Regions from separate parts of the Colwellia sp. F1 genome, predicted to be linked through region 2. Evidence: riboswitches for the same ligand, from Rfam matches in the RefSeq annotation. Region 2 holds a riboswitch; the other holds the start of a gene.

Region 1 (3,156 bases), on a different contig from region 2:
CGAGTTCTTGCACTACCGTTGAGGTAATCAAGGCTTGTGCAGAACTGCTAGGGTTGTCAAATGTTAGTGCAACGCTTATTTCACTGGTGGTTATTAAGTCAACACTGAGTTCATGTTTTGCTAAGATACCGAATACTTGAGCTAAAAAGCCACTGGCATGTAACATAGCTGGGCTTTTTACTGTTACCAATGTTTGCTCTCGTCTTAGTGCTATTGAGCGATAGGTTGGGTTAGAGGCAACCGATTTTTTTATTTTAGTGCCGCCTTTTTCTGGCTCCTTGCTTGAACCAACAAAAACAGGGATGTTGTGACGCATAGCTGGAATTAATGTTGCCGGATGTAGTATTTTAGCACCAAATGTTGCCATTTCTGCCGCTTCACCAAAACTAATCTCTTTAATCGCGCGCGCGTGCTCTGTAATACGTGGGTCCGTGGTAAAAATACCAACCACGTCAGTCCAAACAGACAAGTTACTGGCATTCAAGGCTTCTGCCAATAAAGCAGCACTAAAGTCAGATCCCCCACGTCCCAGTGTTGTGGTTTCGCCTAAACCATCTTGCCCTATAAAGCCTTGTGTTACCACTACTTGTTGCGCTAGCTTAGGCGCTAGAAGTTCATGACATGCAAAGTGCAGCTGTTCAGTATCGACAACCGCTTTACCGTATAAGCTATTGGTTTTCATTACTTGTTGTACATTAAAGTAAGCTGCATTCACTCCAACGGATTGCAATACTTTTGCAAAAATGCGAGAGCTAAATTGTTCACCAAAGGCAAGAATAGTATCGGCTTGTTTTACACTGTGCTGCTGTGATTGTTTCAACGCGTGACATGATAGCTCTGTTAGTAAACCGGCTATTTCACTGTTGAGTGCTTGCGCTACATCTTTGGCTAAATACTGAGTAATATTTAGCTGAATTGCTTTAATTTTTTCTATAATATCAGTTTGTTCATCAACAGAGATATTTTCTTGGCTTAAGCGCACTAAAAAATTGGTAACGCCTGCACTTGCGGAAACAACGATTAAGCGATTGCTGGTGTCATTTTTAATAATATGAGCACAGCGAAGCATTGCCTGATGGTCAGCAACACTGGTACCGCCAAATTTAGCGACGGTAAGTGCGGAGTTTGCATGAGATACATTTTGATTTAACATGGATAATCTTCCTAAACATGATCTTTACTATTAATGTAGCTAAAATAAGCGTGCATAAATTAATACCAAATAAGATCATTCACTAAATAAAACAGGAAGAGCATGACTGAAGAGTTTTATGGCTAACGCATTGATAATAATGACACAAACATGTTAACTTTTCAGCCAGAAGCTCTCCACCTAAGTCTTTCCAGACACTAAATTCAGGTGACAGTCCTAAGGATTCAGCCCTAGTGACCGAACATAAACAGCCACAGTGTTTATGCCCTCGGCGATAATCTCCTTCAATAATGCATATTGGAATGTGGTTCCTAACACCTGGGGGTGTAGCATTACTTATCTAGTTATCGCTCCTCTTCTGGTGTTGCTTAAATAGCTATAACCCTCATATTTTCGCAACGGCAATATTAAACCTTAAATACCGATAAAATGCAATAGACTTTTAGACGTCTATAACATCAATTTTAGATACCTGTTATTATATAGTTAAAGCATAAGCTTAATATTTCATTAACGAATGAGTGAAAGTTTAAAGCACCAAATTATTAAATAACGCTTTTCTCATCGTTAAACATACTAATTGATGAAATATAGAGTGATACTGTTGAATCAATTAAGCTTGTTCTGCACTCACGAATGAAACACTAAGGTGGGAAAGTTAGTGAAATTGGTATAGCTTTTGCTATAGTCTAAAATAAGCCTTGTTTCTACTTGATAATATATTGAACCTAATGGATTTATTCTTACTAAAAAAAATTATTTCAGCGGCTATTATGCCAATTAATCTCGTATTAATTTTATTGCTTTTAGCTATTTTTTACTTTAGAAATCGCCCTAAAAGAAGCTTTAAGTGTTTATTTTTTTCTGGCTTACTCTTGCTATTATCTGCAATGCCAATAGTTGCTGATCACTTCATGCTTGCGATTGAAAATAACTATGACGCCTTTACTCGCTCCACTACACCCGTTGATTACATTGTGGTGTTAGGTGGTTGGCACACCAATAATGATGCGCTACCGGTAACAAGCCAGCTTAATACCAACGCATTACAAAGGTTAGTTGAAGTGTTGAGAATTTATAACTTACATCCTGAAGCACGTATTATAACTTCAGGTCACCATTTGGAAGGTGAGATATCACATGCACAACAAATGAAACAGGCTTTAATACTGTTAGGCATACCGGGACAAAAAATCATTACCGAAAATTTCCCACAAGACACTGAGGAGGAGGCAGAATTAATAAGTCTGCGAGTACAAAACCGCCATGTTGTTTTAGTTACAAATGCCAGCCACATGTTACGCGCTATGAAATATTTTCAGGTGCATGGTGTTGAGCCAACACCTGCACCCACAGGTTTTTGGGTTAAAAATATCAACAGCCCTAAAGGTTGGCAATATTACGTGCCAAACAGCAAAAGCTTACGACAAACTACAGCTGCTTGGTATGAAAGTTTGGGATTATTTGTGCAATGGCTTAAGCGTTTAGTTTAATTTGTCTCAGTTTTGCTTACTCTGGCAGTTGTGTTTAGTTTGGATGAATTAAATTGAGTCAAAAAAAACAGAGTTTCACTCACCTGTGAATACTCTGTTTCTGGTACTTAATATCTAGCTAATGCCTAGAACCTATCCTTATTTACATATGTTCAATAATACAATCACCAAATTGTGAACAGGTTACTAAAGTTGCGTTATCCATTAGACGTTCAAAATCATAAGTTACTGTTTTAGCACCAATAGCTCCTGACATGCCTTTTAACAAGAGATCAGCTGCTTCTACCCAGCCCATATGACGCAACATCATTTCGGCCGATAATATTACCGAACCTGGATTCACTTTATTTTTACCTGCATATTTAGGCGCTGTGCCGTGTGTTGCTTCAAAAATAGCAACATCATCATTTAAGTTAGCCCCTGGCGCGATACCAATACCGCCAACTTGTGCAGCAAGCGCATCAGATAAATAATCACCATTTAGGTTAAGCGTGGCGATAACACTGTATT
Region 2 (3,156 bases):
TTGACTAAAAACACCGGGTAAAGCGGCTATTGTTAGCGCTATATTGTCAATGTTAATTTGGTATTCTTTAAACCAATCATTAAGAACAAAAGGTTTATTCAAGCTTGCACTGTTGACTATGCCCGCAAAAACTAAGCAATGGCGAGCGGCATCAATTTTCTGACAAGCCAGTAAAAAGTGCTGTGTTAGTTTAGGGCTAGATTGCACGCCTCCTTTTTTCTCGCCCACTAAAACCACTTTAGCATCAGGAAGTAAATAAGGCGCTATCATTGCTAAAGTATACGCAAGCTCATCTTTACTTTTAGGAAAGTTAATGATGATTAAGTCATGTTTTAGCTCGGTTTGATATTCACTATTAAAACTGACTGCTACACGCGTTTCGTAGTTATTATTAAGCGCAAGGTAGTCAATATAATTAGTGTTATGGCAAGTGACTTTAGCCTTGGGGTTACGGAGCAAGTAGTCTTCAATAAAACCATCAGCCGTTAAGTTAATAAACAGTGGTGTGCTCGCTGAAAGTAATTCACTATTTCGTAATAGTACTTGGCTAATGTTTGAAGTTGACATAAGAAAAAAAGCAGTAATAAAAAGATAAGAGGTGGTATTCTACTGTATACACAAGTGAATACAACAATTAGCGTACTTGAACGTTGACATAAAAGTGTGATCAATGGTTTAATACCACTGTCCCTAATTTCGACCTTGTGAATAATATAATTCATAAGATCTTCCTCGTATATTATTAGCATTTTACTGCAACTATCAGAGAATGATGAAACAAGCATAAGGCTAGTTATGTTGAGGAAAGGGGCCAGAAGAGGAGCGCTAACCAGGTAGTTATTATTGCAATAGGGATATTGCACAGAGATCAAACTCTGATAATAGTAATGAGGGGGATTAACGCCGAGGTAACTATTGATTTGGTTAGATAGTTATCGGTTGTTTACTTTTGTTTTAGGAACAAAGGTTTAGGGTTGAATCCCGACAATTGTCACTGATATTGACTTACCTAAGGTGAGTTATAATTGAGTGGAGAGCTTCTGGCCTTTGCAAATAAAGTCAGTAATTTCCATAAGTAATGTCTAAGTGATACCTTATAAGTAATACTTAATCAATGCGCAGTTGCTCGACCCATTGTAAATGCCCTTAAGTTCTCCGAACTATTTCTCATAGTACATTTGTACTCTGAAGTAATTAATGAGTTCGAGAATAATGAATACAAAAACGCCTCCCCCCCCGACAACTTTTAGTAGAAGCCATAATATTGGTACCTGCCTTTTATGGACAGCGTTAATCACGCCATTTCTTGAAAATAACGAAATAGACTTTGCTAGTTTAAAACAAATAGCGATAGCACAGGCACAAGCAGGTAATGGTATTTTATTGCTGGGAAGTACGGGAGAGGGCCTTGCACTAACCCGTGCAGAACAATTAAGCATTGTTGAGTTTGTTTGTCATTTACAGCTTAATACACCATTAATGGTGGCAGTTGGTGGTTATAATTTACCAGATCAAATTAACTGGATTGAGCGCTGTAATACATTAGCCATTGATAGTTTTCTTCTAGCGACTCCTCTTTATGCAAAGCCAGGGGAAATTGGTCAAACCCAATGGTTTGAAGCATTGCTTGATGCCGCTAAGTTACCTTGTATGTTGTATAATGTGCCTTCTCGTAGTGGTGTTGGTATTCCTGTTAACACTGTGGAAAACCTACAAAATCATCCTAATTTTTGGGCAATGAAAGAAGCAAGCGGGGAGTTAAGCACCTTTTTAAGCTACCGTAAATCTTGTCCAAACATAGCAATATATAGCGGTGAAGATGCCATGCTGCCGTATTTAGTACCTGCCGGCGCTAAAGGGCTGGTGTCTGTGTGCAGTAATGCGTGGCCTCAAGCCACGCAAACCTACGTGACAATGTGTTTTGCACAAGAAACAAAAACGATGTTTCCGCTGTGGAATGATGCAGTAGATGCCCTTTTTTGTGTGGCTAACCCTATCCCCCTTAAAGTGCTAATGGCGCACCAGAAAAACATTCAAACGCCTACATTACGCGCGCCCCTGACCCACCAAGAGTTAACCAACAATCTAACACTGTTGGCTTTTGATGAAAAAATTAATCATTGGTTAGCACAAGTTAATCAAACGTCTTTTAAAAAAAATATTGAAAATAGGAATAGTGCATGAACTGGCAAGAGGTAATAGCGCAGCTAGAAGCTGGCACACTACGTGCTGCAAATCAAGATGCTGAGGGTAACTGGCATGCCAATGTTACAGTAAAGCAAGGAATTTTAGCGGCCTTTAAGGCAGGAGTGAATGTTGGTTTCTCAGGACCTTACCAAGGGTTTGTTGATAAAGCCAACTTGGCTGCTCGACAATTTACCCCGGAAGATGAAATACGCTTAGTACCGGGAGGCTCTTCAGTACGAGCAGGGGCTTATGTCGCTAAAGGGGTTATTATTATGCCCCCTGCTTATATTAATATAGGTGCATATGTTGATAGTGGTACCATGGTTGATAGCCACGCATTAATAGGTTCGTGTGCGCAAGTTGGCCGTAATGTACATGTGTCTGCGGCAGTACAAATTGGCGGTGTATTAGAGCCAATAGGGGCTAGTCCTGTAATTATTGAAGATAATGCATTTTTAAGTGCTGGCGTCGTGGTAGTTGAAGGGATTGTCGTGAAAAAAGGCGCGGTATTGGCACCAGGTGTGTCATTGTCTAAGTCAGTGCCAGTCTATGATTGTATCAATGAAGTGATGCGTGAAAAAGGGGCTGAAATACCAGAGAATGCGGTTGTTGTGCCAGGTACTCGTCCTGTTAAAGGGCAGTGGGCACAGGCACAAGGCTTAAGCATGGCATGTGCGCTTATTGTGAAGTATCGAGATGAAAAAAGTGATGCTGCCCTAGAATTAGAGTCTATTCTTCGTTAATTAACCTAGGCTAGGCCTTGCGAGGAGGAATATTAAGCTGTGCTGGTTAACCTCAGTCAGCATGGTTTAATGTGACTTTACCAACTAATACCTTAACTAAATAAAACTGAAATAATATGGCGAATAAACCCACTTGGTTCGACCCCGATATCGAAAATATTTTGTTGGCACACCAGTCACCCGAAGAGGAGCAGGGCTACTTTGTTTATCAACTTGATGCGTTAAA

The links. Region 2 has a riboswitch for lysine ahead of dapA (4-hydroxy-tetrahydrodipicolinate synthase). Riboswitches for the same ligand answer to the same signal wherever they lie in the genome.
Region 1: it holds a riboswitch for lysine, as region 2 does, so the genes downstream of both, lysC (lysine-sensitive aspartokinase 3) here and dapA (4-hydroxy-tetrahydrodipicolinate synthase) in region 2, are expected to answer to the same signal.

The regions. Positions count from the first base shown of each region.
Region 1 is NZ_JBWDLI010000009.1:171,438-174,593, forward strand. Features, by position in the region: gene lysC (lysine-sensitive aspartokinase 3) at 1-1,153, opposite strand, end outside; lysine riboswitch at 1,315-1,519, opposite strand; gene AC0UA9_RS10550 (ElyC/SanA/YdcF family protein) at 1,885-2,646, shown strand; gene icd (NADP-dependent isocitrate dehydrogenase) at 2,789-3,156, opposite strand, start outside.
Region 2 is NZ_JBWDLI010000002.1:215,678-218,833, reverse strand. Features, by position in the region: gene AC0UA9_RS02700 (methyltransferase) at 1-567, opposite strand, end outside; lysine riboswitch at 808-1,048, shown strand; gene dapA (4-hydroxy-tetrahydrodipicolinate synthase) at 1,213-2,184, shown strand; gene AC0UA9_RS02690 (2,3,4,5-tetrahydropyridine-2,6-dicarboxylate N-succinyltransferase) at 2,181-2,930, shown strand; gene AC0UA9_RS02685 (PLP-dependent decarboxylase) at 3,047-3,156, shown strand, end outside.